One region of the Metabacillus herbersteinensis genome, then DNA from elsewhere that is predicted to be linked to it. Evidence: riboswitches for the same ligand, from Rfam matches in the RefSeq annotation. Region 1 holds a riboswitch; the other holds the start of a gene.

The links. A riboswitch is a leader RNA that binds a small molecule or an ion and turns the genes downstream of it on or off. The one in region 1 is predicted to bind thiamine pyrophosphate.
Region 2: another riboswitch for thiamine pyrophosphate. It lies ahead of thiT (energy-coupled thiamine transporter ThiT); the one in region 1 lies ahead of thiC (phosphomethylpyrimidine synthase ThiC).

What each region holds. Positions count from the first base shown of each region.
Region 1 covers NZ_JBHLVO010000006.1:45,641-51,101, forward strand. Annotated here, with positions in the region: gene ftsZ (cell division protein FtsZ) at 1-1,121, shown strand, start outside; gene ACFFIX_RS09840 (hypothetical protein) at 1,427-1,630, opposite strand; gene ACFFIX_RS09845 (serine protease) at 2,194-2,361, opposite strand; gene thiC (phosphomethylpyrimidine synthase ThiC) at 2,383-4,167, opposite strand; TPP riboswitch at 4,299-4,413, opposite strand; gene ACFFIX_RS09855 (sigma-54 interaction domain-containing protein) at 4,804-5,461, shown strand, end outside.
Region 2 covers NZ_JBHLVO010000003.1:335,996-341,456, forward strand. Annotated here, with positions in the region: partial or broken gene ACFFIX_RS06810 (alpha-amylase) at 1-134, shown strand, start outside; gene ACFFIX_RS06815 (hypothetical protein) at 158-322, opposite strand; gene ACFFIX_RS06820 (hypothetical protein) at 309-1,439, opposite strand; gene ACFFIX_RS06825 (GNAT family N-acetyltransferase) at 1,636-2,169, shown strand; gene ACFFIX_RS06830 (GNAT family N-acetyltransferase) at 2,166-2,405, shown strand; gene ACFFIX_RS06835 (GNAT family N-acetyltransferase) at 2,452-2,718, shown strand; gene ACFFIX_RS06840 (hypothetical protein) at 2,715-2,870, shown strand; gene ACFFIX_RS06845 (hypothetical protein) at 2,960-3,148, opposite strand; gene thiT (energy-coupled thiamine transporter ThiT) at 3,482-4,066, opposite strand; TPP riboswitch at 4,182-4,282, opposite strand; gene ACFFIX_RS06855 (hypothetical protein) at 4,624-4,827, shown strand; partial or broken rRNA gene ACFFIX_RS06860 (16S ribosomal RNA) at 5,416-5,461, shown strand, end outside.

The DNA.
Region 1 (5,461 bases):
ATAATAGTGTAGACCAATTTGCCACGATTAAAGTAATCGGTGTTGGCGGCGGGGGAAACAACGCCGTTAACCGTATGATTGAGGACGGAGTTCAGGGCGTAGAATTTATTGCTGTTAATACAGATGCACAAGCTCTTAATCTATCAAAAGCAGAAATCAAGATGCAAATCGGCACAACACTGACAAGAGGTTTAGGAGCAGGTGCAAATCCAGAAGTAGGTAGAAAAGCAGTGGAAGAAAGCAAAGAGCAAATCCAAAAAGCATTAAAAGGTGCAGATATGATATTTGTTACAGCCGGAATGGGTGGTGGTACAGGAACAGGAGCAGCGCCTGCAATTGCTCAAATCGCCCGTGATCTTGGTGCTCTAACTATTGGTGTTGTAACACGTCCGTTCAAGTTCGAAGGCGGTAAGCGTGCAACTCAAGCTGCAGGTGGAATTGCCTCAATGAAGGAAGCAGTGGACACATTAATTGTGATTCCAAACGATCGCTTATTGGAGATTGTAGATAAAACTACACCAATGATTGAGGCATTCCGTGAAGCGGATAATGTCCTACGCCAGGGTGTACAAGGTATTTCGGATTTAATTGCTGTACCAGGTTTAATCAACCTGGATTTTGCTGACGTGAAAACGATTATGTCCTATAAGGGATCTGCCTTAATGGGCATTGGTATAGCTTCAGGTGAAGGTCGCGCTTCTGAAGCTGCAAAGAAAGCCATTTCTAGTCCGCTACTTGAAACTTCCATCGATGGAGCTCAAGGTGTACTAATGAACATTACTAGTGGCACCAATTTAAGTCTATATGAAGTACAAGAGGCAGCAGATGTTGTTTCTTCTGCTACAGACGAGGAATTAAACATGATCTTCGGTTCTGTCATTAACGAAAACTTTAAAGGTGAAATTATGGTAACTGTCATCGCTACCGGCTTCGATGAAAAAGAGATTCCATCATTAAAACCTTCTTCCTGTAATTTTAGAGATAAACCACAGTCACAATCACCTAGACGCGAACCGATAAGGCGTGAAAAACCAGTTCGAGATTATGATCATCAACCGCAACAACCAGAAGAATCGTTAGATACTCCTACATTCTTGCGTAATCGAAATAAAAACTTTTAAAATACTTAAATGCTCCTTATTCAGGAAGTATTAGGCTGAAGAGAACATGGCGATATTTATGGTGAATTTAAAAATAATATTGAAACTGCTGAATTAAAAACCAGGACTATATAGCAACTGAACCATTGAATAGACGACTTTAAAATTCAGAAGATGAATTTTAAAGTCTTTTTTGGTACGGCTATTAAAGGCTTGTGTTCTTTATAATCAAATAACCTTGCACTCAAATAAGAATGAGTAGAGCATACAGTATAAAAACGAGCGAGTTTATCGACTTAAGAAGTAAATAATAAAAACGGCAGATATTAATCTACCGTTAGATAACCCAATGATGTTAAATACCACTTAACCAATTTTTCTGCTTCGTCCTCTGTAGTCACTCCAAAATTATTTTTCATTGTTCGAGTGATAGCAATTATTTGGTTACTTTCTATTTCAGCCTTTATAAATCGATCTAATACATACACTACGGTTTGTTGATTTCCTTTTTCCAATATCAAATTAGTCATTTTAACCCAAAAACCTCCAAGAAACTCCAAAGATAGATATTAGTATAAAACATATTTGATAAGAAATTTTGTCAAAGAATGTCGGTGTCGATAAGTATTTTTGATCATTATATTGAATATTATTGATTAGTTCGTTTCTTCCTTCTCTCTATAAAAATTTGCCAAGCACCACTAATTATCAAAATTGCAATGATAGCACCCCAAAATCACCATATATAGGATATTTCCATAAAAGTCTCCGTTCTTTAGAGATTTTTTTCTATTTACTGCTTCTAAGAAGGATTTGTTAAGTAGATTTATATAAGCTATTCATGTGATACTTTGGGATCTGTTCAACTGGTAGGATAGTGGAAGAAGCGAAGTAAAACAGACAAGTAAAAAGCTGGAGTTAAGTTTGAAAAAGAAGAAAAGGTCGTGTCTCACTTGTTCGATTTAAAAAAATCCAATTGTCATTGATATTCTTTGTTGAATCCTTGCTTTTATAAGGTTTTCAATATATTAAAGAAAAAGTACAGGTAAAGGGGGCAAAAGTCAGTTTAACTGACTTTTGCCCCCTTTTACAGTTAATAATAGAATACATTTACTTTATTACACATCTTACATTTTTCGTAATATTGATTTTCTTCAAAATGGTGATCACAATTTCGTTGAATCTCTTTTAAACGTTTCTCCAAACAAACAAGATTCGTTTTCATTTGGGTTATTTCCTCTTCAATTTTTTGGACATTCATCCGCATAACCTCCCAAGAATATTACTGATAGATGTTGCCCCCAGATTTCTTAAACTCTTCAGCCTTTTCCCTCATACCTTTTTCAATAGCTTCCTTTGTATCAAGATTATTTTCTTTCGCATAATTACGAATATCTTGAGAGATTCTCATGCTACAAAAACTCGGCCCACACATTGAACAGAAATGAGCTGTTTTTGCACCTTCCGCAGGTAAAGTTTCATCATGATATTCTATTGCACGTTCAGGATCTAAAGATAAATTAAACTGATCTCTCCAACGGAATTCAAAACGAGCTTTTGATAAGGCATCATCTCTCTTTTGTGCTCCTGGATGTCCTTTTGCCAAATCAGCAGCGTGTGCGGCAATTTTATAAGTAATAACTCCTTCACGTACATCATCTCTATTCGGTAGACCTAAATGCTCCTTTGGCGTTACATAACAAAGCATAGCGGTACCATACCATCCAATCATTGCAGCTCCGATAGCAGATGTAATGTGATCATAACCAGGAGCTATATCAGTTGTAAGAGGTCCAAGTGTGTAGAATGGTGCTTCCTGACAGACTTCTAGTTGTTTATCCATATTTTCTTTAATTAGGTGCATTGGTACGTGTCCTGGTCCTTCAACCATCACCTGTACATCATGCGCCCAAGCAATTTTTGTTAGCTCTCCAAGAGTCTCTAATTCTGCAAATTGTGCTTCATCATTCGCATCTGCAATAGACCCAGGACGTAAACCATCTCCTAAAGAGAATGCAACATCATAAGATTTCATTATTTCACAAATTTCTTCAAAGTGAGTGTATAAAAAGCTTTCTTTATGGTGGTGTAGGCACCATTGAGCCATAATAGATCCACCGCGAGATACAATGCCTGTTAAACGTTTTGCTGTTAACGGAACATATCGCAAAAGAACACCTGCATGGATCGTGAAGTAATCAACACCTTGCTCCGCTTGTTCAATCAAGGTATCACGGTAAACCTCCCATGTAAGATCTTCAGCAACACCATTTACTTTTTCAAGTGCTTGATAAATTGGCACGGTTCCTACAGGAACAGATGAGTTTCGAATAATCCATTCTCTTGTTGTATGTATGTTTTTTCCTGTTGATAGATCCATAATATTATCAGCACCCCAGCGTGTCGCCCATGTCATCTTTTCAACTTCGTCTTCGATGGAAGATGAAACAGCCGAGTTGCCAATATTCGCATTAATTTTAACATGAAAATTACGTCCTATTATCATAGGTTCTGACTCTGGATGATTAATATTAGATGGAATGATTGCTCGACCTTTTGCAACTTCATCACGGACAAATTCAGGCTTCATATTTTCCCTTAATGCGATAAATTCCATCTCAGGAGTAATAATCCCCTTCTTTGCATAATGAAGCTGTGTGACATTTCCCCCTTTTTTTGCACGCAATGGTTTGCGCTTTAAACCAGGAAACACACTATGATTGGCACGAGGATCATTTTCATCTTTATACCCATTATCTTGAGGCTTAATTTCTCGACCTTCATATTCCTCAACATCTGCACGTTCATGAATCCATGTGCTTCGAATCGCAGGAAGACCTTTTGTAATATCAACTGAATAATTTTGATCCGTATAAGGACCACTTGTATCATACACACGTAATGGAAGGTTTTCCTCTTCTCCAAATGTACCAGTTGTCGGGCTTAACTCAATTTCACGCATTGGTACTTTAATGTCAGGTCTTGAACCTGTTACATATACTTTTTTACTACCTGGAAAACTAGACATGATGGAAATGTTTTGTTCGTTTAATGAAGTCGTTGACATAATAAATCTCTCCTTTTTTTTGAATATAAAGGACGAGATACAGAACATACCAAAAGCTTGTAGAAGTACACAAAAAAGCCGGGCCCATAAATGGGTGGACCCGGCTAGTATATGCAGAAGTAGTGTTGCATTGATGATTATTCTAACTTCCCCACGCTGGTATGAGCCAGATCAGGTCCCAAGAGTCAAGAAACTTCAACGTGCTTCTCTCTCAGCCCAACTTATTGGACTCCCCTAGTTATTTCTATTCAATTTAAATTTTATTATATATGAGTTTCGGATAAAATGGAATACAGAATTTTACTAGAATGATGTTTCATCTTCAGAGATTATGTTAAGTTATTTTAGAAAGAGTAAGGTAATATACCGGATTCCTTGGGTTTTAAGATGGAATATTTAATAGTACTGATAATGAAAGAGTGAATATATTCTTCAAGGGAAGTGGCTTCATCTTCCTTTCAAAAAAGCCGACTCTCCTGAAATGCTCTTTTTAGTTTAAGCAGGATTACTATATTAACTTAGAGAATTTTAAAAAAGAATAACAATTTCCAATAAGATACTTGCAGATAGTCCGAGTTTGCAAAAAGTATTTTCAATAACACTACCAAAAAGGGAGATAAAATGACTTATCATACAATGGATTTTATGGAAGGACAAACGACCGATCAGCAATTAGATTGGTTAGTTGCTACTTTACAAGCAATTCACGATGGAGTTTTGGTGATTGATAAAAATGAAGTTGTTCGAATGATAAACCCAGAATATACGAAAATAACTGGAGTTGCACCGGAGAATATTGTAGGAAAGCGACTTCGAGATGTAAGGCCCAAAGCTTTGTTAGTCGAAACGTTAAAGGATCGAAAAGAAAGAGTCGGTATTTATAGGAAAGAAGGAGTCACCGAATATGTTGTTGATATGGCCCCAATTATTTTGAATGGAGAAACAGTCGGTGCTGTTTCAATTTGTAAGGGCTTAACAGAGGTACATAAATTATCACAAGAGCTTGAAAAAAATCAAAAGAAATTAAATCAGTTAAAAAATAAAATTGGTTCTCTTTATCAAGCTAAATATACCTTTGACCAGATTATTGGATCAGATAAAGGGTTAAAGGAAGTTATTCATATTGGGAGAAGAGCTGCTGATTCAGATTTATCTGTACTTATCATTGGAGAAAGTGGGACAGGAAAGGAACTATTTGCACAATCCATCCATAATGAAAGTCCACGTGCTAATAAACCCTTTATCCCAGTAAACTGTGCGGCCATTCCATCTTCCATAATTGAAAGTGAGCTTT
Region 2 (5,461 bases), on a different contig from region 1:
AAGATAGAGCCGGAGAAACATGGGTTGATTTAACTCAAACTAGAAAAGAAACGATTACAATTGAAGAAGATGGATTCACAACCTTCCGTGTAAATGGAGGAAGTGTATCTGTTTGGGCTCTCCCAGAAAATTAAAGTTAGCTAACTGTGCATGCCCCCTATTGTTGTGGGCAGGTACTCAAAAACCCGTTGAGCGTTTGATGTTCAGCAGCAGCTAGAGTGCCCAACTTTGAAAGGTCAGCGCCTAACTTTTCATGCGAACCGCCCAACTTTTTGCCTGGACCGCTCATCCATACCTCCAATTCATCATCACATCTCCTCATACATCTTCTTTTCCTCTATTAAATACACCTCATTCAATTCATTAACGGAAATTCCAGTGGCTTTTTTAAATCCTTTTTCAAAGTCATTCAATTTAGCAGTTTCAGTGATGATCATAGAAACGATATCCTCACCATATGTGTCTACGAGATATAAAACTGCAAAGTGGCCCTGTGTGTAAACATCAAATTCTTCTGAGCGATAAGAATCCCACTGTTCATGTGTTGAAAGCCCTGTTAGGTTCACTTCTTCAAAAGGATAGTACCCACTTCTGACACCGTTCATGCCGATATATTCTGCGACTCCTTCATGAAACCAAATGGGAACTCTGTAAAGATATAGGCCATTTTCTTTAATAAATGTTTGCATTCTGTAGTGGGTGTATTCGTGCATAATTGTGTTATAAAAATAATAGTAGGCTGCTTCATTTTTTGATAGCACGCCATCATAATTATTAATTGCGACACCCATCATATCTCTTGACTCGTCATAGTACCCCATTGTATCCACCATTGATGTATAGGTAGTTAATTCAGCGCTTGTGGAATGCAGCAGCAGATCAACTTGCGGATTTTCAACTTCACCAAACACTCGATTGTTTAACAAAATAGCTTCCTTAAGTGCATCCTCAATAATAGGTATTATTCCCTTCTCCTCATCTAAGTGATAAACCGTTACATGCTGCAATAATTCTAGAGTATCTCGATCACTCTTCAGAGATTGGTAATTCTTGGGAGAATGGGTAGTGTTTTTAAAAGGAGATGAATAAAGATCAATCTTATCTTGAAAGGTCATACTGTGGCCAAACTCGTTTAGAAGCATATAGTTTATAAAAAAGATGACAGTCAGTGATAAAAATAGTGAAACACTTGTAAGCATAAGCATAACGGCACCACTAATACTCCTGAAAAACAAAAACTTAAATTTCTTACCCCACTGCACCAAGCCATAAATGCTTACGCAAAATAAACCTCCAACCACTAGGAACAACATAGCTCCTGCAACGAATCCACTGGAGTTATCAACAAATAAAAAAACAAATACAAACAAAGTAGAAAGAATAGCGAACATCAGGATTGAGTTTAATAAGTTCCAACAGATTATTAAAGTTGTTTTCAAAATCGTCCTCCAATGCAAAAAGTAAATTATCTTCCTTATAAAATATGAATATAGTAAATGAATTATTAAAAAAAAGATCGTTTACCCCTTATTTAACTTCTACAACTCACTACAAAATTCCTTTTTAAGAATAAAGTAGGAGTTAGCTAAGTTATGTCGAAATAGTTAGGAACTTTTATTGGGGAGTGCTGTCAACATGTTTACCATCAGAAAAGCAACAAAAAAAGATGCAAAAGGAATCGCGAAAGTTCATGTAGACAGTTGGAAGTCAACCTACAAAGGGATCGTTGTCCAGGCTTACCTTGACTCGCTAACGTACAAACAAAAGGAAGAGCAATGGTCACAAGCAAACTTTGATCGTTTATATGTGGCAGAAGCAATAGAAGAACATATTGTTGGCTTTGTAAGCTTTGGTAAAGAGAGATCTGAAAACTATCACTTTAAGAGTGAATTGTACGCTATTTATATTTTAGAAGAATATCAAGGCAAAGGCATTGGAAAGCAATTAGTTTTAGCTGCAATAGATGAGCTTCAACAACAACAACTATCAAACTTGCTTGTTTGGGTCCTTGAGGAAAACCCTTCACGTGCATTTTACGAAAGGTATTCCCCTGAAAAGGTGGGAGAAGAAACATTTTCGATTCATAACCGTGAGCATGTAGAAATTGCCTATGGATGGACTAATTTAACTAAATTGAAGGAACGAATAACAGGAGGTCAAAGAACATGATTCCAACTTTAGAAACAGATCATTTAATTTTAAGACCATTTACTCTAAATGACTCAGAAGCCGTTAATGTTTTAGCCAGCAGAAAAAAAATCGCAGAAACAACGCTACATATTCCTCATCCTTATCCTGAGGATGGCGCGCAAAGTTGGATCGCAACGCATCCAACTTTAAGTGAAAGAGGGCACCATGTCTTCGCAATAGTTCTGAAAGAAGGTAATACGGTTATAGGCGATTGATATTGGAGTTAGTAAAGCGCATGACCGTGCTGAACTTGGGTATTGGATGGGCGTTGAATACTGGGGGAAAGGTTACACAACAGAGGCAGCGAGGAGAATCATTTGTTACGGTTTTCAACACCTGCAATTGAATAAAATATTCGCTGCTACAATGAGTCATAATCCTGCATCTTCTAGAGTAATGAAGAAAGTAGACATGACCTATGAAGGTACAGCGCGAGAACATGTGAAAAAGTGGGGCAACTATGTAGATTTGGATTTTTATACAATCTTAAGATCCGAATGGGATGTAACTAAGGAGGAAACGACATGAAACGTGCACTAGTATTAGGAGGGACACAAATTTTCGGAAAAAAGCTCGTTAAAAAATTACAAACGCTGTTGTCTCTCCTTATAATATGGACGGTTCATGGACTGTTGATGTTGAACGCGCAGAAAAAGAAGGTTTTTCTTTTCCACCTTTAGAACCTTTCTTAACGAACTTATTGAAACGTTATAATCAGTAGACTCCTATATGAGAGAGCCTTAGGTAGCTGTGATCCCGAGGCTTTCTATTAAATCTGCTGATAAAATATAGAAGCAAGATGAGCAAAAACAAACCCAAGTGGCAAGCAGACTATAATCGACCAACCGTTAACTAAACCATCCTCATCACTAATTCGTATCGCTTCCCTGTACCCGTACGAGAAATGAAACAATGATAGAAAGAATGTTAGTAACATAACTGCATAAGCTAGACTCATTCCCTATTCCTCCGAATTCTTTCTGTTCTATTACTACTAATAAATGCAAAAAGATCTATCTTTATGATTACTATTTTTAATAATAGAAAGATAGTTGTACACATAACCTCGCAATTTTCCCACGTTCTATTAGTTTTTGTTTATAAAGTTGTGAATAGTTTTAATGTTATGCACAATTAATCCACAATTGATAGAGTTACTCACGGTTTCTTTAAGTGACAGTGGATTTTTACTATGAATGTGGATAAGTATTTTTAGCGAGGTTTTTGTTGCTGTGGATAACCAAAGTAAGAAATAAAAAAACCTGGACAATTGAGTCCAGGTTTAAAAAACTTAAGTAGTTTTATTACGAGTTACAAGACGCGGTGCAGTAATCAGAATCAATGCCGTCACAATAGCTGAAACGATAAATGTAGGCAACATATAGGAACCGTTATAAACAATTGAGTAAGTCCAGATTGGTGTACCTTCTGGTGTGTATTCGGCAAAAAAGTATACGCCGGCTATTACATGAGCGAGATAACGCAAAGCACTCCCGATGAATGTTCCGAGAACAACATAAGCAATAACGGTACCTTTTTTACGATTTACTAAAGCGTGTTGTACTTGTTTAAATAGAATTCCACTTAACCCTACGACTGTAAACGCAAAGAAGTAATCAATAAAGGCTTGAACTGGATGAGCAATAAAGGCTGTACCGAGAACAACTTGCAGCAATCCTAATAGGAAACCGGCCAACAGTCCACCTTTTAACCCCCATCGAAAAGAAAGAATAAATATAGGAATCATTGCTAGTGAAATCGATCCGCCTTGTGGCCAGAAACGACCGACAACCCCTGATACTAAATCGAGCAAAAATGCCAAAGAAGCTAGCATGCTAACTTCTACTAAAAATAAAAGTCGTTGATTGTTCTTCATAGTAAATACCCCTTTTTGTGCATTTAACCAAAGGAGCCAAGTTTTTAGACAAAATAAAAAAGCAATGCGGGGAATGCTAGATGGTTTCCACGCACTGCTTTGGTTAAGGTGTTTAGTATGAGTCCATCCACATTCCTACGCTAGTACTAACTAACAGGTTCAGAGGGTTAGAACATTATGTTCAGTCTCAGCCAAATGGCTCCCCTTGTGGTTAAATGTAATTATTTAATTAGTGATTACTATACATGATAATACAAAGTTCGACAATAGGTATTCTTCATTTAATTGAAATTCTTTTCATATACTTCCTTAGATTGTCCAAGAGGTGAGAGAAAATGGGTATTAGAAAATTTCTCCAACAAAGACCACAATCATTATTAAAACAGCAACTACATTCTGATTCAAAACAGTACGGTGGTTTGATTGAGCATTGAAATTAGAAGAGCTTGGGAGTTCTCCCTAGTGAACATGAACAAACCATCATTAACAACTGAGCAAATTGGTCATTTGGATTCGGAAGACTAAAGCAAGGTGAACTTGATGGACTGCAGAGTCAAGTGCGTACAAAGCGAACTGATTGTGCCTTCATACTCTCCAATGCATCCTTGCCATGTGAAGCGATGCACTATCATTTAGCTGAAAGATTATTAATTGAAGCAATAAAAAGAGCAAAACAACTACTTATCAAAAATCGAATTTATCATCAACTTATTAAACTGCATAACCTCGTAAGAAAAAGTGAACCAACCACAGACACGTAAAAGTGAATTCCTAACGAGTCATACCTTCTCTTTACTAAAAAAAAGAACTATTAGAGAATCTGCATCAAAGAATATTTCTTATATAGAAGAAAGACGTTTCAATTATATTATTGAGGCGTCTTTTTAGTTCTGCAAGAATTTATACAAATTTAAGAATTAGTATGCGTTTCGGAATTAAGCTCAACGCACAGTGCAAATGTACTTCCTATCTCCATACGTCGCTAAACGGGGCTTGCGCTTTTTTTTATAGGTAACACTAGGTAGGGAGTGTATTTTTCATAAACTAGAATAGAAATTCACAATTAAATATTATTTTGTGAAAAAAGGGCTTGTATACTATAAAGCCTTTGTGGTATATTATTATTTGTCGCTGCTGATGTGAAGCAATGTAAACGACTAAACGGCTTAGAAAAATAACAAAAGATGTTGACAGTGAAAACAGAAAATGTTATATTAATAAAGTCGCTTCAGGGCGAAGATGATCTTTGAAAACTAAACAAAACCAAGCGTGCCAACGTTGATTTAATCAACAAAGCAACAAAGTTTTTATGCACATTCGTGTGCGAAAGTAGAGCTAGTCAAACAATCTTATTGGAGAGTTTGATCCTGGCTCAGGACGAACGCTGGCGGCGTG